DNA from 3 places in the Thermaerobacillus caldiproteolyticus genome. Region 3 is predicted to be linked to each of the others. Evidence: riboswitches for the same ligand, from Rfam matches in the RefSeq annotation. Region 3 holds a riboswitch; each other region holds the start of a gene.

What was found. Region 3 has a riboswitch for cobalamin ahead of ISX45_RS00360 (ribonucleoside-diphosphate reductase subunit alpha). Riboswitches for the same ligand answer to the same signal wherever they lie in the genome.
Region 1: another riboswitch for cobalamin. It lies ahead of ISX45_RS09350 (ABC transporter substrate-binding protein); the one in region 3 lies ahead of ISX45_RS00360 (ribonucleoside-diphosphate reductase subunit alpha).
Region 2: another riboswitch for cobalamin. It lies ahead of metE (5-methyltetrahydropteroyltriglutamate--homocysteine S-methyltransferase); the one in region 3 lies ahead of ISX45_RS00360 (ribonucleoside-diphosphate reductase subunit alpha).

The regions. Positions count from the first base shown of each region.
Region 1 covers NZ_CP064060.1:1,880,049-1,890,280, reverse strand. The annotation lists gene ISX45_RS09385 (GntR family transcriptional regulator) at 1-345, shown strand, start outside; gene nagE (N-acetylglucosamine-specific PTS transporter subunit IIBC) at 401-1,762, shown strand; gene ISX45_RS09375 (DUF7916 family protein) at 1,883-2,800, shown strand; gene ISX45_RS09370 (hypothetical protein) at 3,645-3,959, shown strand; gene ISX45_RS09365 (hypothetical protein) at 4,047-4,391, shown strand; gene ISX45_RS09360 (hypothetical protein) at 4,602-4,922, shown strand; gene ISX45_RS09355 (PH domain-containing protein) at 5,302-5,916, shown strand; cobalamin riboswitch at 6,059-6,278, shown strand; gene ISX45_RS09350 (ABC transporter substrate-binding protein) at 6,417-7,391, shown strand; gene ISX45_RS09345 (FecCD family ABC transporter permease) at 7,372-8,409, shown strand; gene ISX45_RS09340 (adenosylcobinamide amidohydrolase) at 8,409-9,893, shown strand; gene cbiB (adenosylcobinamide-phosphate synthase CbiB) at 9,893-10,232, shown strand, end outside.
Region 2 covers NZ_CP064060.1:1,607,413-1,617,644, forward strand. The annotation lists gene ISX45_RS07870 (iron-hydroxamate ABC transporter substrate-binding protein) at 1-624, opposite strand, end outside; gene ISX45_RS07875 (iron-hydroxamate ABC transporter substrate-binding protein) at 780-1,742, opposite strand; cobalamin riboswitch at 2,089-2,289, shown strand; gene metE (5-methyltetrahydropteroyltriglutamate--homocysteine S-methyltransferase) at 2,444-4,732, shown strand; gene ISX45_RS07885 (acyl-CoA thioesterase) at 4,752-5,189, shown strand; gene ISX45_RS07890 (hypothetical protein) at 5,434-5,706, opposite strand; gene ISX45_RS20065 (helix-turn-helix domain-containing protein) at 6,122-6,328, shown strand; gene ISX45_RS07895 (IclR family transcriptional regulator) at 6,353-6,829, shown strand; gene ISX45_RS07900 (FeoA family protein) at 7,007-7,264, shown strand; gene ISX45_RS07905 (FeoB small GTPase domain-containing protein) at 7,251-7,985, shown strand; gene ISX45_RS07910 (ferrous iron transporter B) at 7,954-9,348, shown strand; gene ISX45_RS07915 (histidine phosphatase family protein) at 9,459-10,094, opposite strand; gene ISX45_RS07920 (S66 peptidase family protein) at 10,122-10,232, opposite strand, start outside.
Region 3 covers NZ_CP064060.1:63,869-74,100, forward strand. The annotation lists gene ISX45_RS00350 (TerC family protein) at 1-166, shown strand, start outside; gene ISX45_RS00355 (ribonucleotide-diphosphate reductase subunit beta) at 211-1,251, opposite strand; gene ISX45_RS00360 (ribonucleoside-diphosphate reductase subunit alpha) at 1,272-3,557, opposite strand; cobalamin riboswitch at 3,682-3,878, opposite strand; gene ISX45_RS00365 (hypothetical protein) at 4,011-4,505, opposite strand; gene ISX45_RS00370 (carbon starvation CstA family protein) at 4,827-6,905, shown strand; gene ISX45_RS00375 (YbdD/YjiX family protein) at 6,898-7,101, shown strand; gene panE (2-dehydropantoate 2-reductase) at 7,465-8,382, shown strand; gene ISX45_RS00385 (hypothetical protein) at 8,804-8,968, shown strand; gene ISX45_RS00390 (glycoside hydrolase family 13 protein) at 9,820-10,232, shown strand, end outside.

The sequences.
Region 1 (10,232 bases), 1.8 Mb from region 3:
ATTTATGAAATTCGCCGTATCCGTTTAGCTGATCAGTTGCCGATGGCTTTAGAAACGTCGTACTTGCCCTGCGCGCTCGTACCCGGTTTAACGCGGGGGATTGTAAGCGGTTCCGTCTATGAGTTTATTGAAAATAAATTAGGATTAACGATCCGCTCGGCGGTGCAAGTATTAGAAGCATCGGTGGCGCGGAAAGTAGAGGCAAATCTTTTACAAGTGAAAGAAGGAGCACCGGTTTTATCCATTCAGCGAAATAGCTATTTAGAAAATGGACGACCATTGGAAGTGGTCAGATCGATTTACCGAGGTGACCGTTACAAATTTACGATCGAAATGGAACGGTAGAAGGGCAAGTTACTTGCTTTTCGATAAAGAATGACAAAAAGAGGGGGAATATATGATGTTAGGATTTTTACAGCGCCTTGGAAAAGCGCTAATGCTGCCGATTGCCGTTCTTCCTGCGGCGGGGTTATTGCTTCGTTTAGGGCAACCGGATTTATTGGATATTCCGTTTATCGCAGCAACAGGAGATGCTGTTTTCTCCAACTTGCCTTTATTGTTTGCGATTGGGGTAGCAGTCGGATTTGCAAAAGATGGGAATGGTGCCGCTGCGTTAGCCGGCGCGGTTGGTTATTTTGTGTTAACAAAAGGAGCTACAGCGATTAATAAAGACATTAATATGGCGGTATTAGGGGGGATTCTTTCAGGAGTTGTCGCTGGTCTTTTATATAATCGCTATCATAATATTAAGCTGCCGGACTGGTTGGGGTTTTTTGGCGGAAAACGGTTTGTGCCGATAGTTACTTCTCTGGTGATGCTTGTACTAGCATTGATTTTCGGGTATGTATGGCCGCCAATTCAAGATGGAATTAACGCAGTTGGCAAATGGATTATTGGCGCTGGCGCGTTAGGAGTTGGTATTTTTGGCTTTTTGAATCGTTTGTTAATTCCGATTGGATTGCATCATGTGTTAAACAATTTAGTATGGTTTGTCTTTGGAGAGTTTAACGGAAAAACAGGAGATTTAGGCCGTTTCTTTGCGGGGGACCCTAGTGCCGGCATTTTTATGGCTGGGTTTTTCCCAATCATGATGTTCGGTCTTCCGGCAGCGGCGCTGGCGATGATTGCTGCAGCGAAAAAAGAGCGTCGTAAAGAGATAGCCGGTGCGCTTATCGGGGTTGCATTTACATCGTTTTTAACGGGAATTACAGAACCGATTGAGTTTTTGTTCATGTTTTTATCGCCGTTGCTTTATTTTATACATGCCATTTTAACAGGTCTTTCGCTGACGATTGCGACGATGTTAGGCATTCACCACGGATTCAGCTTTTCAGCGGGAGCCATTGACTATTTCTTAAACTTAGGCATTGCCCAAAGACCATATTTGTTGTTAGTACAAGGAATCATTTATGGAATTATTTATTTTGTTGTCTTTTACTTCCTTATTAAAAAGCTTGACCTAAAGACACCGGGACGCGAAGATGAAGGCGAAGAGATGGAAAATCGTACAGTGCAATCTGAAGGCAAATATGAAAATCTTGCCGCAAAGTACATGGAAGCGTTAGGCGGAAAAGACAATGTAGCGCAAATTGATAATTGCGTCACACGTTTACGTCTAAAAGTCAATGATATGTCAAAAATCAATGAAAGTGAGCTAAAACAATTAGGAGCCAAAGGTGTTATTCGTCTCAACCAAACGGATTTGCAAGTGGTCGTTGGCACGGATGTTGAATTTGTGGCGAATGAGATGAAAAAACTATAAACTTTGCAAGCCTTGGCTGTTTATCTGAACAGCCAAGGGCTTTTTATAGTCTGGGATTAGGGGAAATCGAACGAGTTATTTTTCGCTTTCTTTTTAATTACACATAAAAGGAGTATCCTTATGAAACGCTTGTTAGATTGTACTGCTTCTGATTTTCGCAATATGAATGGAAAACAATTGAAACAATCGATTAAAGCGTCTGAGGGAAGAGTAATTGTTTCGGAAATCATTGGGGCGTTTGCGCCGCTTTATCCAGCAGTGACAAATGCAGAAATAGCTGCCGCTTTTGGCGCTGATTTACTGTTATTAAATTTTTTTGATGTGTTTGCACCGCATTTTAATGGTTTAGATATGAACGAGCCTGATCAAATTGTAAAACGCCTTAAGGAGTTAACAGGGCGTCCGATTGGTGTCAATTTGGAGCCTGTCGATCCGAACGCTAAACAGTTAGAAGGCTTAACATCGCTTCCTAAAGGGAGATTGGCGACGGAGGAATCGTTGCAGGAAGCGAAGCAGTTAGGTTTTGATTTTGTTTGCTTAACAGGCAATCCTAAAACAGGCGTTACCAATGATGAAATTGCCAAAGCGATTGAAAAAGCGCGTTCCGTCTTTGGTGATGATGGCTTGATTATTGCCGGAAAAATGCATGGAGCAGGCGTTGCCAATGAAACAGGGGGAAGCATCGTTTCCGAAGAAGTAATGGAACGCTTTATTAACGCCGGGGCTGATGTTATTCTTATGCCATCGCCAGGAACTGTCCCAGGGGTGACATTAGAAAAAACGGAAAGGCTTGTTCGTTTTGCGCATGAAAAAGGAGCGCTAGTCATGCTGACAATCGGCACAAGCCAAGAAGGGGCGGACGAGCATACGATCCGTCAAATTGCACTTACAAGTAAAATGGCCGGAGCTGATTTATATCATATTGGGGATGCTGGTTACCATGGCATTGCCATTCCAGAAAACATTATGACGTATTCGATTGCCATTCGCGGCAAACGTCATACATACATTCGTATGGCGAGCTCTCCGTTGCGGTAAATGAATCACCAATTCCAGAAAGAAAGTGAGAACCTAACCACACTATGGAAGTGAAATACTTTCATAGTGTGGATTTTTCTTTTAATTTATATTGTTTGGGAGGAAGATCTTCATGATAAGGCATAAAACGTGGCAAAAAACGCATACATACTTTTTGTTAAGGATTTTGATCGAGGAGATCTAAACTACTTTCGCCTAGCTTTGAATATATAAATATGACTTGATATTTCGACTTCCCAAGCAGCACACCCTAAGCGATGGAGAACTTCCTCTTTGTGACTACCTTTTCAACTGCGAAATAAAGAATTGTTATTCTTAACGATCATGTTATGACGTGTAACTGTTTCATCCGTTAGTATAAATTGTCTATTCGTTCTAATATTTCAAAAGCGATTTCCATTGTTTATCAATACCGAATGGATCTTTATTTCATGATGAATGTTTTCTGTTTTCTTTCGGTTTGGTTTAATGGACGCATCACCGGAGAAGTAGATGAATGTATGTTCACGATGTTCTTGAAGTGCGTGCAAGCTAGTTCAAAAGTTTTCTATATAAAAGATCTATCCGCTCTTTTTGGGTCTTCTAACGAATGAATATCAGTTGATATTGGTATCTCACCATTTCATTCCTTATAATCCAAATATTTAACTATAAATAGAATGGAAATTAAGATTTATTTTAGTTATTATTTTCATACTATTCATAACCTTTGGTGCTGATAAGAGTACCTGCTACATGTCGAGTAATTTCTAAAAATCAACATATGACTTACTGGTATTTGTCTAAACATGTTGGTGTGATGTTGAATAAACTACCAGCATAAAGAACGAAAGGGGGAGAGAGAATGAGTACAGAGTGGAGAGGTTTTTCCAGTAGTGGAAATAACCGTTCTAATAGTCACAGTCGTTCGGATTCAGATAGCCGTTCAAAAGCAAATGTCGATTTTGAGTCCGAGAATGATTTGAAAAATAATACAGAATTAGATAATGACAATGATTTGAAAAATATAGACCGCAATACAAACATCGCAAAAGTTACTAACAGCGGAAACTCAAAAGTAGATCTTGATATTAAGGTGGATTCTGATTCTACGGCAAGAGTGCGTGCGCGTACAGAATCTGAACAAGATCAAGAGCAAGAACAAGAGCAAGAAGACTAATAACTAATAGTTGTAGTAAAACAATATAGCATAGGTGGGATAGTTTCTATCCCACTTTAAATTGTATTTCTGGGGGAAGGATATGTTATGGAAAATATAAATGATCATCAAACTTCTTTAAGGAATTTAGGAAATTTATCCTCATTAGGGAAGATATCTTCTTTTGATAGCCATTCAAATGCATCACAAATTGGCCATAGCGGGAACTCTGATGTTGATATTAATATAAATGTTCAAGTTGATACAATGCCAATTGCCTTTGCCATTCTATGTTCATTATTAGCTACTAAACAACTAACAAACGAAGAGTTTGATTTAGCTGTTCGGAAATTAGAGGCTCTATCAAATAATTACAAAAAATCCAATCATATAAGAGAAGTAAACGATGTATCTAAAGTTAAACTGTTAAATCAAAGCAAATGGGGAAGGTAATATGTAGTCACCTTCCCCTATTTACATAGGTAACGAATATTTATTTGATTGATTTTTATGAGGATATATTCTAATATTCCGCTCTGTTTGAAATGGCTTCTTGCTTTTGAGAGGTATAAAAATCAGCGTACGACCTAATGGCATTTGTCCAAACTTTTACTTATTTGTTTGAATAAATTAACTATATAACAAATGGAAGGAGAAGAGATAATGAGTAAATTATGGAAAAATTTATCTGAAAATGATAATAACCAATCTATTAGCCGTAGCCGTTCAAATTCAGACTCAGATAGCCGTTCAAAAGCAGATGTTGATTTTGAATCTGATAACGATTTAAGAAGTAATACAGAATTAGATAATGACAATGATTTAAAAAATGTAGACCGCAATACAAACATCGCCAGAGTCGCCAACAGTGGCAACACGAGAATAGATCTTGATATTAAGGTGGATTCGGATTCTACGTCAAAAGTGCGTTCGCGTGCGGAATCTGAACAAGACCAAGAGCAAGAACAAGAATTCGAAGACTAATCATATCGGGAGCTGTCTCTTAATTGATGAGATAGTTCCTTTTTTGATTTTGAACATTAGCAAGGAGTTTTGACATTGGAATAAAGGTCTGACTCAACTTTGCACAACCACTCAAGTGCTTTATCAGCTGTTTCGATAGCCCCTAAACTCTACATCCTTTGAATTCAAGAACTGACATAGATGGAGTCTTTTAGTTACACAACGGGGCATTAAAAACATTTTACATATGTCGAAAATCTGTATTTTATATAGAATTGTTTGATAAGGGTATTGTCATGTTTGGATTATAAAATCAATTGGAAAAATTAACGATTATTATGTTATGCATGTTATAATGAGCATGTCTGTGTTTAGCACAAATGAGGAGAGGTGGAATAACATGTTTGGAAAAGTCGCTGCTGATGTGCTTGGATTAAGTGATGTAGGGGCTGTGATTAAACCGGAGAACTATGATAAAGTTGATGCCGACGATTATGTGATGCATGAAGATGGGGAGAAAATTTACTTTTTGATTAAGTCAAAGTCTGATGAGTATTGCTTTACGAACAAAGCGCTTATTCATCTTGACGGAACGAGCGCAACAAGCAAAAAGCGCACGCTTCGCCGTTATGATTACAGCAAGCATCGCATTTCTGATGTGACATTGGAAACAGCGGGTACGGTCGATTTAGATGTGGAAATTAAATTTAAAATCGGTTCTGAACAATACTCGATTGATGTGCATAAAAAGCATATCGAAGAAGTGAAAGATTTATATAAGGCATTGCTGAAAATCGCAGAAATCTGCCACGAAAACGAAACGACATTAGACTATGCTCGCCAAAGTCTAGAGTTAGCTTCTACAGTTTTAAGCCGCATTGCAAGTACACCAAATGATTTAGCGGAACAGTTCAAAGAGCTCAACCAAATTGCATTTCATTGGTTAGTTGACACGAAAAAACAATATACGGTAAAAGATTTTGGATTTGTGTTTGAGCGTTATATTCATAATTGATGATTATCCAAACACTCGGATCGGATTCGATTCGAGTGTTTAGGTTTGAATGATATCGCACCAGCTTCTTATTTTTTTATTGTCAATGATGGTCATTTGCATTAATATATAACTGTAAATTGTTCGACAAATTCACACAATTTTATATCATGGCAGAAAAGGTGTCGAACGGGCGCGGTGTATTGCCCTAGTAGACTTAATAGGGAATCTGGTGAAAGTCCAGAACTGTCCCCGCAACTGTAAATGCGGACGAAATGAAATCACCACTGTGCCGTGTGATGGCGAAAGCTGTTACCTGCATGGGAAGGTTCAGAGTAGGATGATGCATGAGTCAGTAGACCTGCCTTTGCTGCCGAATGTTTCCTATCTTCGGGGAGTGAGATGGTGAAACGACGAATGAATGTTTACATATCAAGCATTTCTATATTTTGTCGTTTCTTACTCATTCCTAGATAGGAATGGGTTTTTTATTTATACATCAATCAGAGAGGAGAATAAACATGAAGCAGTGGAAGTATTATGTGATGTTTCTTGCTTTTCTATTAACATTCGGGCTGCTGGTCGGATGTAATAGCGAAAACGCGAACAATGAAACAACTGCCAAAAAGCAAGAAGCAAAAACAGAAGAAGCAGTATTTCCGGTGACGGTAAAAGACGGATTAGGAGAAGAAGTGACGATCCAGTCCGAGCCAAAAAAGATTGTTTCGTTGATTCCTAGCAACACAGAAATCGCCTATGCGTTAGGATTAGGTGAGAAAATCGTTGGTGTGAGCGATTTTGACAACTATCCGGAGGACGCCAAAAAGAAAGAAAAAATCGGCGGCACAGATTTCAATGTCGAGAAAATTATTTCTCTGAAACCTGATTTAGTGCTTGCGCATGCTTCAGGTGCCCATAACTCCAAAGATGGATTACAACAATTGAAAGATGCAGGAATTACCGTATTGGTTGTGAACGATGCCAAAACGTTTGATGATGTGTATCATTCGATTGAATTAATCGGAAAAGCAACAGGGACGACGAAAAAAGCACACGAGATCATTGAAAATATGAAAACAAAGCTTGAGGCGATTAAAGAAAAAGCAAAAAGCATAAAAGAGAAAGATCAATTGAAAGTATGGGTCGAAGTATCACCGGCACCGGAAATTTATACGGCCGGAAAAGGAACATTTATCGATGACATGTTAAAGGTGATTTCAGCGAAAAACGTGGCTGGTGATCAAGAAGGCTGGCCGATGTTTACGGAAGAAAAAGCAGTTGCTTTAAATCCTGATGTCATTATTACAACATATGGAGATTATGTAAAAGATGCGACGAAGCAAGTGATGTCTCGTCCTGCTTGGAAGGACGTTCCAGCTGTGAAAAATAAACGGGTGTACGATGTGAATTCTGATTTAGTCACACGTCCAGGTCCGCGTCTTGTCGAAGGGGTAGAGGAACTTGCTAAAGCGATTTATCCAGAAGTCTTTCAATAATGCAGCGATTTACGCGGTGACGGTCGTCGTTGTGATCGTTTCTCTTTTGTTAGGGATATCGATAGGCTCTCTATCGATTCCCTTTTCTACTATTATTGATATTTTTTTATATCAATGGTTTGGAACTCCATTGAATAGCGATATTCCTACCAATCTTGTTCAAATCGTCATGGAGATCCGCTTGCCGCGTGTTGTATTGGCATTCTTGGTAGGCGCTTCGCTCGCACTGGCGGGCGCGGCATTTCAAGGGCTGTTGAAAAACGCACTTGCTGATCCGTATACGCTTGGCGTTTCTTCCGGGGCTTCCGTTGGGGCGGTCATTGTGCTCTTCTTCGGTATTCAATTGCCGTTTGTCGGCACGTTTACATTGCCGATTGTCAGTATTCTATTTGGGCTTTGTACGCTGTTTCTTGTGCTTTTGTTTACAAGAGCGGTCGAACGGAAGATGTCGGTTGAAACGATCATTTTAGCTGGAATTATGTTTGGTGCGTTTTTTAGTGCGCTTATTTCGCTCATGATTGCGTTGACGGGAGAAGAATTGCGGCAGATTATTACATGGCTGATGGGAAGCGTGGCGATGCGAGGCTGGAATTATACGATGATGACGTTGCCGTTTTTTCTTATCGGTTCTTTGTTATTGTTATGGAATTCTCGTGAGCTCAATGCGTTTGCGTTTGGAGAGGCAACAGCGGCTCACATCGGTGTTGATGTCATGAGGAGAAAGCTTGTTATTTTAACGGGCGCTTCGCTGTTAACCGGCTCTGCGGTAGCCGTTTCTGGCACGATCGGTTTCGTTGGCTTGGTCATTCCCCATATGATTCGATTAGTATGCGGTCCGAATCATCGCTTGCTTTTACCATTGTCGCTTTTGTATGGCGGTGCGTTTCTTGTCCTTGCTGATTTGGCCGCGCGAACGATCATTTCGCCGCGCGAACTGCCGATAGGTGTCATTACTTCCTTGATTGGTGCTCCGCTATTTGCAGTGTTATTTTTTAAAAGAATGAAGAGAAAGACGTGATGAATGTGCTCGAAGTGAATAACGTGTCTTATCGTTATCATGACAAAATGGTATTGCAAGATGTGACGTTTACCGTTCAAAAAGGGGAATTGTTTGGCATTCTAGGACCGAACGGCAGCGGAAAAACAACGTTATTAAAGTTGTTAAGCAAGGAACTGTCACTACAAACCGGAATGATTTTTCTCAATGGAAAGCCGCTTGTTTCGTTTTCACAAAAAGAATTGGCACGGCTTGTTGCCGTATTGCCGCAAAGCGTCGATACGACGTTCGGTTATACGGTAAAAGAAACGGTCGAGCTTGGTCGTTATGCTCATCAAGGCAGCCTTTTTCCAAAATGGACAGAGGGAGATGAGCGGGCAGTGATAAAAGCGATTGAGCAAGTGGAGCTGCTTGACAAAATGGAAGAAGGGATCGACCAGTTAAGCGGAGGGGAACGGCAGCGCGCATATTTAGCGCGGGCGCTTGCGCAAGAGCCTGACATATTGCTTTTAGATGAGCCGACCAATCATATGGATATTGCCCAGCAAATGAAATTATTAGATCGTCTTTCCAAATGGACAAAAGAAAAAAGGTTAACGGTGATCGCTATTTTTCATGATATGAATTTGGCAAGCTTATATTGTGATCGCATTCTTTTCCTTAAGCAAGGAAGCGTTATCGGTGTGAGTGAGCCGAATGATATGATCGAAGAATCGACATTGCGAAACGTGTTTGGCGCTCCAGTGAGGCGTCAAGCCCATCCCGTTGTGCCCAATCCAATTGTAACGTTTTTGCCAGAAATTGAGCTTCCGGAAAGGGAAAAGGAACTTCGTGATCGTTTGACGATAGAAAAGAGCCATGAGCGGATTGTTGTTACGACTTCCCAACCGTTTAAAGTGTTATCATCGTCGCTTGTGGGAGCTGGCTTTCAATGGGCGACTCATTTTGTGAACCGCCATGTGTCGAAGGATTATCGATGCGATGATGCTGAAGAGGAAATGAAGCAGTATTTACGGTCGCATACGTTGGACGTGAAGCGGACGATCGGGATGATGACAGCGGTTTGTTTAGAAGACGCTGCCTATGTATATCGGAAAGAAGAAACGTTTTCGCTGTTTACGATTGTTACAGCAGGGATTGGAAATGCAGTCGATGCTGCGAAAGCGTGGGAGAGGGACGAGTCTGCTAAAGGAGTCGGCACGATTAACATTATCGTGTTCATTGACGGAACGTTGATGGACGCCGCCTATGTGCAAGCGATGATGACGGCAACGGAGGCAAAAACGAAAGCGCTGTATGACGAGCGTATCCTTGATCCAAAAACGAACACGATGGCGACGGGAACTTCGACCGATTGTATCGCGATTGCTGCTTCACAAATGAATACCGTCTTTGACTACGCTGGCACGATTACACCACTTGGCAAAGCGATCGGTCGTTCTGTCTACGAAGCAACGAGAGAAGCGCTTCGCCGATATCAACAGCGAAGAGGGGACGATCAATGATTCATCATCTTTTTGCGATTATGCTGGCGGTGGCGCTTGATTGTTGGCTTGGCGATCCGCGTTGGCTCCCGCATCCTGTGCGGGGGATGGGGGCGCTCATTGCCTACTTTGATCGACATTTCAATCGCGGGCGCGGTCGGCGGCTAAAAGGAATATTCACCGTCGCAAGCCTTTGTCTCATTATATATGCGATTAGCTTTTTTCTCGTGTATACTAGTTATCGAATTACTACAGGATTGGGCATTGTCATAGAAGCGTTTCTTATTTTCACGACGATCGCAACCAAAAGCTTAAAAGAGGCTGCTTGGAATGTGCTTGTGCCGCTTGAACAAGGTGATA
Region 2 (10,232 bases), 1.5 Mb from region 3:
AACAAAATCTTTTCCTGATAATTCATAAATACCAACTGTTTCATTTTTTCCAATAACTCCATGTAACTTTTCACGAGCGGCAGCCGCTTTTTTATCAAACTGTTTGATCCAATTTTCTGCTTTCTCTTTCTTTCCAAGAACATCTCCAAACACACGCATTTCTTCCTGAATGCCTTTGTAATGTCCAAACGGAATCACGACAGTTGGCGCAATTTTTGATAGCTGTTCATATTGATCATCTAAATAGACAATAATTAAATCAGGCTTTAATTCCGCTACTTTCTCAAGCGAAATTGGATTTCCGACATTTTCAATTCCCTTCATTTGATCTTCTGTAATATAAGGATTTTTCAGCAACGGATTTGTAACCGCAATCGGTTTTACTCCGAGCGCTAGTGCATTCCCTAAAAATTCATACGGCATAACGACACGTTTCGGATGAGTAGGAATCTTTACTTCCTTTCCATTCGCCATTTTAAATGTTTGAGTTGTTGCTTCTTCTGTCTTTGTCTGTTTTTCCTTTTCAGCCTCATTGTTTCCCTCTTGGTTTCCGCATGCGCCAAGCATAATGAGAAAAATAAGTAACATGACCCCTGCAAACAAAAATCTTTTCTTTTTGAACACTTGCTTCATCTCCTATCACAATTATATTGATATTATTTATTGTAAATAAAAACTCCTTGACAAGTCCATTCATTTTCTACTTTCTCCACAGCTGGTTATATAACTTTGTCCAGCCATGGATATTATGTCTACTTTTGAAAATACTATAGTTCGAATTATTTCTGGCTATGAGATAACAGCGTATCTACGATAATATCGATTTGGCCTTCAATAGCAATAGGATCATAATAATACATCTTGTCTAAATCCATTTCATAGAAATGACCGTTTTTTACAGCATCGAGATTTTTAAAGATGGGACTGTTCTTCATCTCATTGATTACACTATCCTCTGTATCATATACCGTAAAAAACATATGATCCGCAGCATATTCAGGTAATACTTCTAACGAAATCTGCTTAGGCGGTGTTCCCTTTTTAACCATTTCTTTAACCTTTTTCGGTGGATTCAGCTGAAGAGCATTATAGAGAACTTGTCCACCTCTTCCCCAGTTGGCACCTAACACATAAAAATCTTTTGAATGCAATTCATAAATACCTACTGTCTCATCTTTACCAATGACCCCTGCTATTTTTTCCCGAGCTTTTTCAGCTTTTTTCTCAAATCTCTTGATCCATTCCTCTGCTTCCTTTTTCTTGCCCAAAAGATTTCCAAATGCTCTTATATCTTCGCGAACATCATTGTTATATGTACCATAAGGAATGAGAACTGTTGGAGCAATTTTTGATAACTTATCGTATATTTCGGAATCTGAAGTAATGATGAGATCTGGATTAAGTTCTGTAACTTTTTCAAGTGAAATAGGAGTCCCAATATCTTTAATTCCAGAAAGCTGATCTTTTGTAAGAAATGGGTTTTTTAACTCATAATCAGTTGCCCCAACAGGTTTTTTTCCAAGAGCTAAAATTTCACCTAAATATAAGTCCGTTACAATTCTCTTTGGATTTTTGGGAATTTCAACTTCTTTTCCATTCACCATTTTATATGTTCTTGTTTCTTTTTCTTCTGTCTTCGCCTGTTTTTCGTGTCCAGACGCAGTTTGCCCCCCTTGATTACCGCATGCTCCCATTAACAAAAGGAGCAGGAGAGAACATACTAGCAACAATCTCTTTTTCAAATTATCCCCCCTTTATAAATGAAATTAATTATCAAAACCATAAATAATGATAATCATTATCATTAAACTTGTCAATTAAAAATTTTATATCCATTCAACTCTCCCTCCCCTGTTGAATAAAGTTTTTTATATCCTTAAATAACATTAGACTCAGCATATAGATGCATTTGATTGTAGAAGATAAATTCAATTTACTGTACTTGAGCAATTTACAATTCCGAAAAGAACATGAGCTGATTCCTTGATTAGAAATAATGTCCCGCTTAAGAAAAATGCTGAAACAAAATTTTTGTTGAAAAAACAGAAAAAATCACTTATTCTGAATTTCATAAATCAATTTCATATAGTTCAAGTTCACGCAACAGGTGTGACATAGTCGGAATCCCTTCTATGTCGCTTAAAAGGGAAGTTTGGTGAAAATCCAACACGGTCGCGCCACTGTAATGGGGAGTTGTCTATCATCATCCACTGTTTCTTGTATGAAATGGGAAGGAGATAGCCAACGATGATCCTAAGTCAGGAGACCTGCCTGTTGTATGCACTTACGACCTACGCGTCATAGGGAGGAGTGAGGATCATGATGTTGGGGCACTTTGCATATCTCAACACAAGTTAGTCATCTCTCACCCCTCTTACTTTACTGCGGAAAAGAGGGATTTTTTATTTGTGTTGAGATATAAATTCACTTGGAGGTGCTCATATTGGCCGTTTTTAGTTCAAATCTTGGTTATCCGCGAATTGGTGAACGCCGTGAATGGAAAAAAACACTAGAATCATTTTGGAATGGAGCCATATCTGAAACCGAATTGTATGACACGATGAAGCGGCTTCGGCTTCGTCATGTACAAAAACAGATGAAAAAAGGAATTGATCTTATTCCTGTTGGTGATTTTTCATTGTACGACCATATGCTTGATATGGCATTTATGTTCGGATATATTCCTTCGAGATTCCAACATATGAGCGGCGGTTCATTGGAAACATATTTCGCCATGGCCAGAGGAGCTAAACACCAAAGCGCATTGGAAATGACGAAATGGTTTAACACAAACTATCATTACATCGTTCCTGAACTTGAAAACACAACTCCTATCTTGGTAGAAAACCGACTGTTGCATCTTTACGAAGAAGCCAAACAGGAACTGAATATCGATACAAAACCAGTTATGTTAGGTCCAATTACATTTTTATTACTTTCAAAAAAATACGATCATAACGATTTCAAAACCCATCTGTCTTCTTTAATTCCTATTTATATTCAAGTGTTAAAAGAATTGTATGAGGCTGGAGTATCATGGGTTCAAATTGACGAACCGATTTTAGTACAGGATATAGATGAAACGATCATTCGCTTCTTTCATGACGTATACGATGCATTTCATGCGGCACTTCCTTCTCTTCACATTATTTTGCAAACGTATTACGAAAGCATTTCTCATTATAAAGAAATCGTATCATTGCCTGTGGCCGGAATTGGTTTAGATTTTGTTCATGACGAAGGCATAAACGTATCACATATGAGAAAATGGGGGTTCCCGGATGATAAAGTTCTTGCTGCCGGAATCATTGATGGACGAAATGTATGGAAGTCATCGCTTGAAGCAAAAGCAAACTTCATCGATCACCTCGCTCATTATATTGATGTAGATCGCCTAATCATTCAGCCATCATGCAGCTTATTGCACGTTCCTGTTACAGTTCAACATGAACAATCATTGCCGCCACTGCTGAAAGAAGCACTTGCGTTTGCTGATGAAAAGTTGGATGAGGTATACGAACTTACTCAATATGTAAAAGGAGATCGGACAATTGACGATTTTCGACATTACGATCGCCATTATCAATCATTTGTCATGTCCTCATCCCGGAATGTACAAAGCGTCCAAGAAGCGCTGGCGAATATCGAAACATATCCGACAAAACGAATCGACTATTCCAAACGGAAACATGATCACAAGAAGCGCTGGAATTTGCCCGTACTACCGACAACCACAATCGGTAGTTTTCCACAAACGAAAGAAATTCGTCAAGCTCGTCTGAAATGGAAAAAAGGCGAATGGACAGAAGAACACTACCAATCATTTATCCGTAAAGAAATCAAAAATTGGATCCATATTCAAGAGAAACTAGATATTGACGTGTTGGTGCACGGAGAGTTTGAACGAACGGATATGGTTGAATTTTTTGGCGAAAAGCTAACCGGGATCGCTTGCACGACAAATGGATGGGTGCAATCATATGGCTCTCGTTGTGTAAGACCCCCGATTATTTTCGGAGATGTCGCTTTTAACAAGCCAATGACGGTAGATGAAACAGCGTATGCGCAAACATTAACTCATAAACCTGTCAAAGGAATGTTGACAGGACCTGTGACGATTTTAAACTGGTCGTTCGTACGAAACGACATAGATCGATTTCATGTTCTTCGTCAGCTCGCTCTGGCAATTCGCGAAGAAGTTCTGGCGTTAGAAAAGAACGGAATCGGCATGATTCAAGTCGATGAGCCAGCATTACGCGAAGGGTTACCGTTGAAGCGCTCTAAGCGGACACGATATTTAGAAGCAGCCGTTGAGGCATTTCGCTTAGCGACTTGTTCCGTTCAGCCCGAAACACAAATTCATACACATATGTGCTATTCTCAGTTTGAAGATATCATCGAGGCCATTGACGCTCTTGACGCGGATGTCATCTCAATAGAATCTTCACGAAGCCACGGAGAACTCGTTCATTCCTTTGAAATTTATCGGTATGAAAGAGAAATCGGTTTAGGTGTCTATGACATCCACAGCCCACGCATTCCAACAATCGAAGAAGTTGGCGAAAATATAGAACGGGCATTGCAAGTACTAGACCATCATCAGTTCTGGGTAAATCCTGACTGCGGATTAAAAACGCGAAATGCGGAGGAAGCAATAGCTGCTTTAAAAGTAATGGTCGAAGCAGCAAAGATATACCGCCAAAAACTCGTAACCAAAACGGTCTCTCAATAAATTATGGAGGGAAAAAGAAATGGGGGTTCCTATTCAACAGTCCAGAACGGTTCAAACACGCCTCGTCCTTCCTTCCAACACGAATCATTTAGGGACCATTTTCGGCGGCACCGTTTTGGCTTATATTGACGAGATTGCGGCAATCGCTGCAATGCGCCATGCCCGAAAGGCGGTAGTTACCGCATCGATTGACAAAGTAGACTTTATTTCATCGGCAAAAGTAGGAGATATTTTGAAACTAGAAGCATTTGTCTTTTCCACTGGAAGGACATCTATGGAAGTATTTGTGAAAGTAGAAACAGAAGACTTATTTACTGGAGAACATCACTTAACAACAACATGCTTTCTAACAATGGTTGCGATTGATCAAAATCGAAAACCAACCCCTGTACCAAAAGTCGTTGTCAATGATACAGAAAAAGCATTCATTGAATCCATCAAAAAGCAAAGACAATAGAGAAGAAAACTTGAGCTGTCTATGAGACAGCTCAGTTTTTATAATCAAATATATGCCAAACATAAGTCCATGCTGCTTTATACCTCTTCCAAAAGATGGGCAATCTTAAAAACATGAGATCCACTGCGAACAATGACGTTCTCCGGATTATGTTTGAAACAATTTATTGCTTTTCCACTCATTGTTTCATCTCCGGCTTTTGGTTCAAAAAGTCAAAGCATCATCTAGTAGGTATTTTCGATCATCACCCGAACAACATTGAAAGCAGAAGTGCAGATGTAAACGATGTGATTATTTGCTTTCCTGATAATAACAGTGACTCCCTTATCCCTAATTCCTTCGCAATCGTCCAAAAGATAACCGCGCATTCACTGTAAGTGGAAGCGAGATAAACGTCAAGAAATAGCTGAAATGTCGACATCGTCGTCAACAACACCTGATTTTCCTCATTAAACAGCAAAATGCCATCTTTGCGAATCATTGAAAAAACAAGACCGACAGCGGTTTCAGTCGGCAAATTCAGCCATTAAACGAGCGGTGCAAACAACAAAATTATCTCAATAAAATCGAATGTGAGCACCTTGTCAGGCTACTTTTCTACGCTGGAAAAATAATCTAGATTTTTGCACAAGTTCTGGGCAATCAATTCATTCTTGCTTTTCAACCAAAAGACGTCATTGATAAAGTGATTCACAAAGGACTGGCTCCCTATACTTCCAAAACGATTACTTCCTCTGAAATATTTCAAGACAAATGAAAGCAAATGAAAAAGCAGGAATATGCGCTAAGCATCAAGGAGCTCCATAAAGAATTGCCTCCATTAGTGCACCGATCTTGAACCAAAACAATCGGGTTCTATATTCTGTTTCCATTTCCGATCCAATGAATAAATAGAGACTCTATTCCTAAATTAACGAAATTCGTTATGAAAACTGAAGCAGCGCTGTCTAAAAAACGGATTACGAATTCTTCATCTGCTTTCCACAAGCAAACCTGAATTAGGAATTACAGAAACTTCAAATTCAGATGGCTTGAATAAAAGCACCGTTCATCGTTTAATGAAAACTTTAGAAAAAGAAGGATTCGTGTTGAAAGAAATCAAAAGACGCGCGAATATCAGCTGGGGCTTTCACTTTTAACTTTAAGTGGAATTATTAGCCGAGATGCTCTCCCATCATCTAGGAGAAGCCGCACACATTTCCGTCTTAGAAGGAACGAGCACCATCTACTTGCATAAAGTGCAATGCAAACATCCCGTACGCTTACTTTCACACGTTGGAAAAAATAATCCTTGCTCTTGTACAAGTTCTGGAAAAGTTATCATTGCCTTTCAGTCCGAAGGCATTATCCAGCAGGGCCTCCCGCATTGCGGACCTAATTCGATCACCTCCCCTACCCAATTTCGTCACAACCTAGAAGAAATCCGCCAAAAAGGGTATGCTGTTTGCATTGACGAATTACACGAAGGAGTCATCAGCATCGCAGCTCCCATTCGCGATTACTCGGGTGAGGTGGTCGCTGCTGTAAGCGTTGTCGGACCGAAACAACGCATTCTCTCCAATGATACTCCGCGTTTTGTTGAACATGTTTGCAGAGCAGGACAAGAGATCTCGAATTTGCTTGGTTATTATGAGTGGTAAGTACATATAGAGAAAAACCTCCCCTTCGTTTACGTTCTTTACTAGCGAATCAGGGAGGTTTTTTACTTCATAAAAAATAATTGACAAAATGACATTCATTGAATAAGATAAAATTAAAATTTGGCCTAGGGAAAAATTATAATCTTTGTACAAATTATTGATAAGGAGGAAACTATTGTGGCTCCAACAAAATTTGATCGTTTGTCGGAGGCAGAACCGGGAGAACGTTTTCGCATTGAGAAGCTGGATATAGAGGGAACGATGAAACGGAGATTGCTTGATTTAGGATTTGTGCCGGGGTGTGAAGTGACGGTACTGCAAAAAAGCCCGTTAGGAGATCCGACGGCTTATAAAGTAAGCAATACGACGATTGCGTTACGAATAGAAGAAAGTTCGAATATTTATGGGGAGAGGATACGCGATGACAACGAATGAATATACGATTGCGCTTGCAGGAAATCCGAATACAGGAAAAAGCACATTATTCAATTTGTTAACTGGATTGCGACAACATACGGGAAACTGGCCGGGAAAAACGGTTGTTCATGCGGAAGGATTTTTTACGTATAAAGATAAACAATATAAAATCATTGACCTTCCGGGAACGTATTCCTTATATTCAAATTCGGCTGATGAAGAAGTGGCGCGAGACTTTATTATTTTTGAAAAGCCTGATGTCACCATTGTTGTTTTAGATGCAACGGCGCTTGAGCGCAATTTAAACTTGGCACTCCAAGTACTAGAAATGACCAATCGCGTGATTGTATGTGTCAATTTGATGGACGAAGCAAAAAAGAAGGGCATCCGCATTGACATTGCTAAACTAGCGAAAAAATTAGGAGTCCCTGTTGTGCCGATTTCTGCGCGCAATGAAGAAGGCATCGACGAGTTGCTCGACACCATTGACCTTATGATTCGTGGAGCAATCCAAACAAAACCAATTGTCATTCCATATAGTCGCTCGATCGAAGAAAAAATTGCAAAACTTCTCCCTCTCGTTAAAGAAATCGTTGGCGACAAGTATCCTGCTCGATGGATAGCGCTCCGTTTGCTAGATGGCGACACATCCCTTCTTGATGCTTTAAAACAAGAAAATCACCATTCATTCAAGGAGGTGGCTAGGTATGCGAGTAACCGTTCCGCCAAATCCGTTTGATCATCTGATGAAATATGCCCAAACATTATCAAACGGAGATACGAGAGAACAAATTGTCTCGGCGATCTTTCGAACCTCACAAGAGATTTGCAATGAAACCGTCACATATACAAAACCAAGCAAGCAATATGAGACAGAACGGCTGGATCGCATTGTGACCTCCAAGCTATGGGGATTCCCGATTATGCTTGCTATGTTAGCGGTTGTTATCTACTTAACGATTGCTGGAGCCAATATTCCTTCTTCGATGTTAGCGAATTTCTTTGGATGGATCGAAGGATATTTAACGTTCGCGTTTGAAAAACTTCATGCACCTGATTGGCTATATGGTATTTTAGTATTAGGCTTATATCGCGGAACAGCTTGGGTCGTCAGCGTCATGTTGCCGCCGATGGCCATTTTCTTCCCAATCTTTGCTTTATTAGAAAACTATGGATATCTTCCTCGTGTTGCCTTTAATATGGATCGATTATTTAAAAAATCAGGAGCACATGGAAAGCAATCGTTGACGATGGCGATGGGATTTGGCTGTAATGCGGCGGCTATTATGTCAACACGAATCATCGAATCTCCTCGTGAACGAATGTTGGCGATTTTAACCAATAACTTCGTTCCATGTAATGGAAGATGGCCGACGCTTATCTTGCTTGCTTCCTTATTCATGGCAGCCGGTTATACAGGCGGATGGAAAACATTTGTCACAGCCGGTGTCGTCGTTGCGATGGTGTTATTTGGAATCGTTGTTACTCTTACCGTTTCATGGGTGTTATCCAAAACGGCGTTGCGCGGCGTACCGACTCACTATACGTTAGAACTTCCGCCATATCGGCGCCCAAAAATATGGGATACAATTGTTCGTGCGACATTGGATAAATCCGTTTATGTATTAAAACGAGCGGTGGCCGTTGCTGCTCCTGCTGGTGTTCTTACATGGATACTAGCGAACATTCATATCGGCAATACTACCGTGCTTGCCTATATCGCTCATTCGCTTGACCCGTTTGCACATCAGCTTGGGCTCGATGGATATATTTTAATGGCATTTATTTTAGGGTTACCTGCCAATGAAATCGTGTTGCCGATTTTGTTAATGGGGTATTTATCCACAGGGGCACTCACCGAAGTGGATAGTCTTCACGATCTGAAACAAATTTTTCTCGATCATGGCTGGACATGGCTAACTGCATTGAATATGATGCTATTCTCCTTGCTTCACTATCCTTGCGGCACGACATTAATCAACATTTACAAAGAAACGAAGAGCAAAAAATGGACGTTTATCGCTTTTGCTCTCCCGACCGGAATTGCGATTGCGGTGACATTTTTAACAACACACATTATACAGTGGCTCGGACTCATCTAAACATAAACCATCATTCTGCAAGAGAAAAACTCAAACCAAGAGGCAAAACCGCTCTCTTTTCTCTAAAAGGAGAGCGGTTTATCTCTTTTTTCAAGCTATAAATATATAATCTATTTCTTCTTCACTACTCCCATATCCATTTCTAAGTGAGACACATCTCCTTCCACGACAAATGTAAACGTATCATGATCCACTTGAACAATCGTTACACTTGTTCCATGTATAAATGGAGGTGCCCATAATTGTTCAAGCGGCAAGTTTTTCAGACGGGCAATTAACGATTTTAGCACGACTGCATGTGTGACAATCAAGACGTTTCCTGACTGATGATGTTCAATGATTCGTTGTATCGCTGCAAACGCTCGGTTTTGCACGTCAATAAAACGTTCTCCGCGCTTTGGCGAGTATAAATGCGGCTGATTCCAAAAGTGATCAAAAGCGATGGGATCGAACTGCATAATTTCCTCATGCGTTTTCCCTTCCCAGTCACCAAGATAAATTTCCCGCAAATGTTCATCTTGATAAATGGGAATAAGGCGTTCTCCCCGAATGAGTTGTGCGGTTTTCACAGTACGCCCGCTTGTGCTTGTATAAATCCCTGCAAATTCAATAGATTCTAGCCGTTTGCCAAGCATAATCGCATCCTTTTTTCCTTTTTCGGTTAACGGCGAATCTTGCCATCCTTGCATCCGCTTTTCTACATTCCATTCCGTTTCCCCATGTCTTGTAAAATATAATGTAAGCATTATTTCTCCTCCATTCTGTTTATTTGTTTATTCATCCACTGCCGCCTCGAGAAATCGGAAGGTGATCTCTCCTTCTTTACTTGCCTTGAGTTCTGCGTTGATTCCGTTTGGTAAAATAGCCATTGGATCGGTATGGCC
Region 3 (10,232 bases):
GACTGCTTCGAAAATGATCGTTGATGAGCCGTTTTTAGAGGGATATTTTGCGAACCCGATTGTGAAGTATGGATTTGAGCTACTTGTTGTGGCAGGGGTTATCATTGCTGGTACGATGAAAAAAGCAAGGGAAAATAAACGAGGAGCCTTGAAAGAGCAAGGATGATTTATCAAATGAGCCGCCAACAGCAAGTTGGCGGCTTTTTTGTGTTATAATTCATCGAATCCGTTATCAATATTCACTTTTGTATACTGTCGTGATTTTTGTTCAAAGAAGTCCGATTTTCCGAGATCGACTTCTTCGTATGCTTTAATCCAGCGAAGAGGGTTTGTCCGATAACCCTCAAACGGGCGTTCAAAGCCTAGCTGATGGCAGCGGACATTGGCATAAAACTTAATGTAGGCGCTCAAGTCTTCCATGTTAATGCCGTCGATTTTATTGCCAATAATATAGTTGGCCCATTCGATTTCTAGCTCGGCTGCTTTCATGAAGGTTTGCTGAACGAATGCAGCGAGTTCGGGTGTGTTGTATTCAGGATATTCGCTGAGCACTTCTTTGAAAATCTTTGCGAATAAGTCGACATGAATGTGCTCATCGCGGTTAATGTAATTAATCATTGTGCTTGTGGCGACCATTTTTTGGTTGCGCGCTAAGTTGTAAAAGAAGGCAAATCCTGAATAGAAAAACAATCCTTCCAAAATGACGTCATAGACAATCGATTTTAATAAAGTTTCCACATTTGGATGTTCGGCAAATTCTTTGTATCCGTTTGTGACAAAGTCGTTTCGCTTTCGCAAAATCGGTTCGTTTCTCCAAAACTCAAACACTTCATCCTGCTTGCTTTTTGTTACAAGACTCGAAAGAACATATGAGTACGAGTGATTGTGAATAACTTCTTGTTGGGCAAGCATAATCATGAGCGCATTAATGCTAGAGTCGGTAATGTAATCGGCGACCCTGCCGGCGTAATCGGTTTGAATGCTGTCAAGAAGCGCTAGCAGCCCGATAATTTTTAAAAATGCATCTTTTTCATCGTCGGTTAAGAGCGGAAATTGTTTAACGTCTTGGGACATATTAATTTCAAACGGCGTCCAAAAGTTAGCTAGCATCCGTTTATATTTGGCAAATGCCCACGGATAGGCAATGTCGTCCCAATTCAGGACATTCGAGCTTTTTCCGTTGATAATTCGCGTTGAGCGGTTTGGCGCTTCCGGATCCATAATCACTCGTTTTGTTAATGTATGTGTCACAACAAATTCCCCCTCTATTATTAACTTGCGCATGACTCACATTCATCGATCGTGCTGGAAGTTGAGCGCACATAATACGTTGTTTTGAGTCCGAGTTTCCAAGCGGTGAGATGAATGTCAAGAAGCTCTTTTGCTTTAATGGTGTTCATGACGTAAATGTTAAAGGAAATCGCTTGGTCGATATGGCGCTGACGGGCAGCATTTTGCTTGATGCTCCAGCGTTGGTCAATGTGATAGGCAGATTTATAGTACCAAGTCGTTTCTGAGTTTAGATCCGGTACCGTAACCGGAATTTTGTAATCTTTCTTTTCTTCAGCATATACTTTTAAAAAGATTGGATCGATGCTGGCAGTACTTCCGGCAATAATCGATGTTGACGCATTCGGAGCGATCGCCATTAAATATCCGTTACGAATGCCGTTCATTTTCACTTGTTCTTTTAGAGTGTCCCAATCAAGGCTTGATGAGCGATCGTATCCTCGTTTGGCAAAATAAGCGCCTGTTTGCCAATCGGAACCTTCAAAAGCTGGATAACTTCCTTTTTCTTTTGCGAGTTCCATGCTTGCTTGAATCGTTAAGTAGGCAATTTTTTCGTATAGCTTGTCTGCATAGTCAACCGCTTCTTCCGATTCCCAGCGAATGCCTTTTAATGCGAGCAAATGATGCCAACCGAACGTTCCAAGTCCGACAGCGCGGTATTTTTGATTGGTCAACTGTGCTTGTAAAACAGGAATGTTATTTAAGTCAATGACATTGTCGAGCATGCGTATTTGAATCGGAATCAGCCGTTCTAATACATTATCGGTCACCGCACGTGCAAGATTGATGGATGATAAATTGCAGACGACAAAATCGCCCGGTGTTTTTTCGATAATAATTTTTCCGTCTTTTGTATATTGTTGCTCGACGATGGTCGGACTTTGGTTTTGCGCGATTTCTGTACAAAGGTTGCTGCAATAAATCATACCGAGATGAGCATTCGGGTTTTTTCGGTTGACTTCATCGCGGTAAAACATGAACGGCGTTCCGGATTCAAGCTGGCTGCGCATAATCCCTTTCATAATTTCAATTGCTGGCACTTTTTCTTTGGACAAGTTCGGTTCATGAACGCATTGCCAATATTTTTCGCGGAAGCTGCCGCTGCCTTTTTCCTCGTCATAAAAGTCTTCCAAACTAAATCCCATCACTTTGCGTACTTCATGCGGATCAAACAAATACCAATCACCGCGCTTCTCGACCTGTTCCATAAACAAGTCAGGAATACAAACGCCGGTAAATAAATCATGCGTTCTCATTCGCTCATCGCCGTTATTTAATTTGGCGTCTAAAAAGGCGAAAATATCTTTATGCCAGACGTCTAAATAAACGGAGATGGCTCCTTTTCGCTGCCCTAATTGGTCGACGCTGACAGCGGTGTTATTTAATTGTTTCATCCATGGAATGACCCCTGATGAAACGCCTTTAAAGCCTTTGATGTCGCTGCCGCGGCTACGAATTTTACCAAGATAGACGCCAATTCCGCCGCCTGATTTAGAGAGATTGGCAATATCGGTGTTGCTGTCGTAAATTCCTTGTAAGCTATCGTCTACTGTGTCTACAAAGCAACTCGATAATTGTCCGTAGCTTTTTCCGGCATTGGCAAGAGTAGGCGTGGCAACGGTCATGTATAAATGGCTTAATGCCCAATACGCTTCCTTGATTAAATCGAAACGGAGTTGCTTTGGTTCTTGGGACATTAATGTCATCGCAATGATTAAAAATCGCTCTTGTGGCAGTTCATATAAGTTTCGATCAAAGTCACGCGCAAGATAGCGATCCGCAAGCGTGCGAATGCCAATGTACGTGAATAGCTTGTCTTTTTCCGGGTCAATCAGTTTGGAAAGTTCGATGATTTCGTCTTTTGAATAATTGTCGAGAAGAGATGGACTGTAAACGCCTTTCGAAACGAGCGTCGTAATCAAATGATAAAGACAACCATAACGCTCGTTTGCGTCATATCCACGGTTTTTTGCTGCTTCTTTGTACAAACGCTTCAAATACATTCGTGCACAAACAAACGTCCAATCCGGCTCTTCCTCGTTAATATAAGACAGCCCTTCAAGAATAAGCAAATGAGCGATTTGTTCAGACGAAAGGCGGTCTCTACTTTCAATCGCTTGAATGATTCGATTGACATATTCGTCTGTCTGTAAGTGCGGAAAATCTTTGGTTACGTCATGGATAAAAGAAATCAGTCTTTCGCGCGAAAACGGTTCTGTTTGTCCTGTTTCCGTCGTGATTATTGTTGTTTTCGTATGTAAGCTCATTGTTTCTCCTCCTCATCCCAATAAAAAAATCCACTCAAGTTTGAGTGGATGAAACGATAGCGTAAAAAGGGTACGAAAAGCCCTTCTTAAACCATCGTTTCATCTTCTCAATCCCCGAAGAATGTGAAACGTAACAAGCAAGGCAGGTCTCCTGACTCGTGTTTCTTCCTACTTTGGATCCTTCCCGTATACGCGCCGCAGGAGCCTTCGTATACAGTGGAATTTCCATTTCGTCCACACATACAGTTGCGGGGACAGTTCTGGATTCGCACCAGATTCCCTATTAAGTCCATTCGGACACCATTGCTTGCGGTTTTTGATCGAAAACTATATGTAGTTTATTTTTCGGGTGACCAACACAATATATTGTGTTGGTGTAGGTGCTGGTACCATCATATAATAAATCAATGGAAATTTCAACTATGTTTTTTTGTTCTTCTGATAGGATACGTGTTATCCGAGAGGAAGGGAAAGATGTTCTTGTTTTTTATTTGATAACCTATCTAATTTTGTGAGCAACGATTTAAGAGAAAATCCGATAATGGCACCGGGAATGACCGATAACATCGGCAGCCAAATCGGACCGAAAAATATACCGAAAATGGTTATGTGAGGTGAATACATAAGTCCTACCGTGACAAAATAAGCGGCAAAAACAAATGGAAGAGAGGAATACATAGATTTTCCCCCACCTGCATCTTTGTAGGCGTCCCACATAGCGAAAAAGTATAAACAAGGATAGAACATTAGCCATTGATAGTCGATAACTTTGGCTGCCTCGACGTTTTTCCCTAAAAAACTTAATTGAATTGCTTCGTTAAATCCAGATTGCATGTTAATGAGAAATTCTAAGAGGATAAACACTGAGCCTTTAAAGTATTTTTTGTTAAGGAATTGCCCAAATCCTGGTAAAGCAATGCTCCATAATAATTGTTCAATCGCTTTCACGTTCTTTAACCCTTTACTTGTAATTTTGTTTGGTTGAGAAGACATTTGACTGAAAAAGGTGATCGTTCCCTTGGTTTTATATGGACACCTTCGTTTTGGGTATAAAAAAAGTTATTTCAATTACATTTTTTGCAAAAAGATGTATTTTATGCTTTTTTAAAATAGTAAAAAGTCTAAAGCGGATACTAGCTTAACGAATGTACGGCAACGTTAACGGACAGATTGGCCGAATTTTCATATGGAAGTTTGGGAAATATTCTTCCAATTTTTCAGAATAATTAGTATAATGAGATTTGAAGAGACACAAAGGGGGAAACAAGCGTGAGAGGAATCAAATCAATTCTACTTTGGGGGCTGATTTCTGTCCTTGGGGCAGCTGGATTTGCCGTTTTAGCGTTACAACGCGGGGAGACGGTCAACGCCATTTGGCTGATTGTAGCTGCTGTATGCGTGTATGCAGTGTCATATCGTTTTTACAGCAAATTTATTGCTCAAAAAGTGTTTCAACTTGATGACAATCGGAAAACACCTGCGGAAGTGTTTAACGATGGAAAGGATTATGTACCGACGAATAAGTGGGTATTATTCGGACACCACTTTGCAGCGATTGCCGGGGCTGGTCCGCTTGTCGGTCCAATTTTAGCATCGCAAATGGGATATTTGCCGGGAACGCTTTGGATTATTGTCGGGGTTGTTTTAGCTGGAGCAGTACAAGATTTCATTATTTTGTTTGCGTCGATGCGCCGTGATGGAAAATCACTTGGCGAAATGATTAAAGAAGAGATAGGACCGGTTACGGGCTTTATCGCACTGCTTGGGATTTTAGGAATCATGATTATTTTATTGGCGGTATTAGCGCTCGTTGTTGTGAAAGCGCTTGTAGGAAGCCCGTGGGGAATGTTTACAATTGCGGCAACGATTCCAATTGCCATTTTTATGGGCATTTACATGCGCTATATTCGTCCGGGACGGGTAGCCGAAGCTTCCTTGATCGGATTTGTGCTATTAATCGCGTCGCTTGTTGCCGGTCAGCATGTAGCGGAACATCCAACATTAGCGAATATGTTTACTTTTAAAGGTGAAACGATTGCGCTGTTAATGATCGCTTATGGGTTTGTTGCTTCAGCGTTGCCAGTATGGTTATTGCTTGCACCGCGTGATTATTTAAGTACATTCTTAAAAATTGGAACGATTGTCGGTTTGGCGTTAGGAATTCTTGTTGTTGCACCGGACTTGCAAATGCCAGCGCTTACAAAATTCATCGATGGTACTGGACCTGTTTTCGCGGGTGATTTGTTCCCATTCTTATTTATTACGATCGCATGCGGAGCGGTTTCGGGATTCCATGCGCTCGTTTCATCCGGAACGACACCTAAAATGATCGAGCTTGAAAGCCATGCCCGTCCGATTGGATATGGGGCGATGTTGATGGAATCTTTTGTAGCGGTAATGGCACTAATCGCTGCATGCGTGTTGACGCCGGGAGTCTATTTTGCAATCAACAGCCCTGCAGCGGCGATCGGCCAAGATGTTGTGCAAGCAGCACAAACGGTGTCGTCATGGGGATTTACTGTCACTCCAGACGTTTTACAAGAGCTTGCTAAGGATGTCGGCGAACAAACGATATTGTCTCGTACAGGAGGAGCACCTACGCTAGCCATTGGCATGGCGGTAATTTTATCAAAAATCATTGGCGGTAAAACGTTAATGGCGTTTTGGTATCATTTTGCGATTTTGTTCGAAGCGTTGTTTATTTTAACTACTATCGATGCAGGGACGCGCGTAGGACGTTTTATGATTCAAGATATTCTTGGACATTTCTATAAGCCGCTTGCGAAAACCGATTCTTTACTAGCAAATATTATTGCGACTACGTTATGCGTATTGGGTTGGGGATATTTCTTGTATCAAGGAGTTATTGATCCACTTGGGGGTATCAATACATTATGGCCGCTCTTTGGCATTGCGAACCAAATGCTAGCGGGAATTGCCCTCTTATTAGGGACAACCATTTTATTTAAAATGGGCAAAAAGGCGTACGTGTGGGTAACATTAATCCCGACGACGTGGATTTTAGTGGTTACCATGACGGCTGGATTCCAAAAATTATTTCACGGTGATCCAAAGATTGGATTTTTGGCCCATGCGAACGAATTTAAAAAATCCTTAAGTCAGGGGAAAATTTTGGCGCCAGCAACGAATGAAGCACAGATGAATCAAATTATTATGAACGATTATATCGATGCTACGCTTTGTGCGATTTTCATGCTTGTTGTTATTGCGATGCTCATTTCGTCTTTGAATATATGGATGAAAGTAATAAGAAACAAACATGCATCATTAAAAGAGTCACCTTATATTCCAAGAGATGCAGGAGATGAGGTTAAGCATTATGCGTAAGTTTTTTCAAAAGGTTCTAGCCTATCGGAAACAATTTCTTGATTTGCTTGTTGGTGTACCGAATTACGAGAAATATGTCGAGCATATGAAGACACATCATCCAGGAGAGCCGATTAAGTCACGAAAAGAGTTTTTTTGCGAAGCACAAGAGGCGAGATATAACGGCAAAGGTGGGAAAGTATCGCGTTGTTGTTAAAGAAAGGGGACTGTTTGTTTCCCTTTCTTTTTCCTTAATGAGGATGTGATTTTTTGATGTTTGCTGCTATTTCGTTAGCGAGCTCATGGCCAATGATATTTTTTGGATTTTGTAATTCTGCCTTTGTTTAAAGATAAGAAGTGAAAATTTTCCTATCTTCAGCGCCCAATCGCTCAGGGCAAAGAAGAAACATTTGCACATCGTGAGAGCCAAGATGGCGGTATTTCGCCGCTGGCCTACAGGGCGTGGGCAGTTTTTCGGCGAAACCGAGATTTTGTTTTGCTTTGTCATTAGTTTGCATTCATCCATTTGTATTACTGTTGGTATGTGTAGCTTATGTCATTGCATAAGGGGGAATTAGTGATGCGAATACTAGTCGTTGGTGCCGGGGCAGTTGGTGGATATTTCGGTGGTCGATTGTTAGAAAAAGGGGTTGATGTCACATTTCTTGTACGTGAGAGAAGAAAGAAACAACTGCAAGAACGGGGGTTAGTCATTCAAAGCGTTCATGGGACTGCTGTGCTGAAGCCGACAACGCTCGTAACAGGAGAGAAGATAGAGCCATTTGATGTGGTCATATTTTCTAATAAGGCCTACCATTTGCGTGAAGCGATCCGGGATGTGAAACCATATGTCGGCAAGAATACACTTATTTTGCCATTACTCAATGGAATGGCGCATATGGATATACTTTGGAGTGAGTTTGGAAAAGAGAACGTACTAGGCGGTCTCTGTTTTATCGAAACGACACTAGATGAGAAAGGATCGATTATTCAAACGAGTCCATCTCATGATGTAAGATTTGGCGAATGGTCAGGGGAACGGACAGAGCGAGTGAATGAACTCGAAGAGTTGTTTTCAAACTGCAATGCCCGCTTTCGCTTAAGCGAGCAAATTGTTACCGATATGTGGCATAAATATTTATTCATTGCGACGATGTCAGGGGTTACAACATTATTTCGTGCTCCGATCGGTCCGATTCGTGCCGGGGAGTATGGACAGGACATCATATTAGCGTTGGCGAAAGAAATCGGCGCTGTTATGAGAGCGCACGGTGCTCCAATTGCGGATGGAATTGAGGAGAAGCAATTGGAACAAATGAACGAAATGTCTTCAGAGATGAAGTCTTCCATGCAGCGCGACATGGAAAAAGGACAAATGGTAGAAGCGGATCATTTGCAAGGGTATTTATTGAAGCTAGCAAAAGAGTATAAGATTCCGACACCACTATTAAAAGCGGTTTACCATAATCTGAAAATTTATGACCAGAACCGAGCATAAAAAGGAAACACATCGATGATTCCGAATAAGTTAAAATAAGAATTATTGCTCCATCAAGCAGCATGAGCATTGCCTTGACGGAGCAGCTGCCAAACAGCGATTAGAATCGTTAGGGGTTATGGTTTCTTTTGGAAGACATATGTATGAGATTGATGAATTTTCTCGTCTCCGGGTGAATCCTGTATGAAGCGTTTGCTGGCACTATGTGAAAGCCATTTTAACAACGCTCGGCTGGTTTAACTGCAATCAGTTGTTGAAATATATTTGATTACGATTTAATCAAGAAAAATCCTAAAATATTAGGCAGATATTCTGAGATTAACAGCGTTAATCAACGCGTTCTTACAGCGGTTTACCTTTTTCTGCGTTTGCTATGAAAAAGGGATTTGACGATACCCCTTCACTATTTTCAAGATGTGCCGTGGAGGAGGGGGCTTTTGCGATCGAACTGGCGGAAACGTGGAGTGATGATCAATGGGATATCGATCAAGAAAATCGTGCGTTAGAGGACCAGATCATCAGTGAAGGAGTTGCGGAAGGGATCATCATCGGCTGTAATTTTTGGAACTTGCTGCAGGGTTTATGACGTCCTTAAAAAACGCAATTGTTTTTATAGAAGATGATAATCTAGTCAATCCACAAATATTTGATCGAGATTTATAATTGCTTTCACACTAGCCAGAATTTTTTAAGTCAAGGCACTGGTGATCGGTCGATTTCAAAAGCTTCCATGATGACGAACGAAAAACTTATCAAAATCGTGAAAAAGCAAGAACTGTGACATATCCAGTCATGTGCCACTGATTTTCGCATTTTCTATTGGAGGTAGATATATACTCAAGCGTTTTTGAATAAGATAGAAATCACACTCCAACAGCATTCAATCTTTTCATTCGCGTTTATATGCGACTGAAAAGGAGAGCCCTTTTCTTTTTGAGACACTCAGCATAAGAATGAAAGATAAAAGCGAATATAGGATTGATGTGGATTGTGATATAAGCAGGGCTGTCATCGTATAATCAGCTAAAAAAGCTAACGTCTCTCCACTTTACTTTAAAGGGGGCCATTGGCCGTGTCTGGATAATCTTGTGCTCAAGAAAGATCCATCGCAAAAAATGACAGCTCCATTTAAAGTGCTGATTATCAACTATATCACTAAACAATTATCTTGTTTTTCAATTCGTTTGAAGCCTTTTCTGCTGTCGTTACCATTCTTGCAAAATCATATTCTTAAATGGCTATGCGGTTATTAGTTCCATGGTGCTCTTAGATAAATGTTGTTACGTATTGGTCAATTCGCTTTTAAACATTAAATCGGTAAGTAGTACCATTTTTGGTATAAAAAATTCCTTTTTTCATAAAATGCATTGTATATTGTGGTGATGTAGTGTAGAGTAATGTTGAAAGCGCATACAGGTAAAAGAGGAGGATACAGCCTTGAACAAGGTATGGTGGAAAGAAGGAGTAGCGTATCAAATTTATCCAAGAAGTTTTATGGATTCTAATGGTGATGGAATCGGGGATCTTCGTGGAATTATACAAAAGCTTGATTATTTAAAAGACCTTGGAATCGATATCATATGGATTTGTCCGATTTACCAATCACCGAACGCCGATAATGGTTATGATATTAGCGATTATCATGCGATTATGGAAGAGTTTGGAACAATGGAAGATTTTGATTTGTTGCTCGAGGAAATTCATCAACGCGGTATGAAAGTTATTTTGGATCTTGTCATTAACCATACAAGTGATGAACATCCTTGGTTTATTGAATCGCGTTCATCAAGGGATAATCCAAAACGTGACTGGTACATCTGGCGCGATGGAAAAAATGGCAAAGAGCCGAA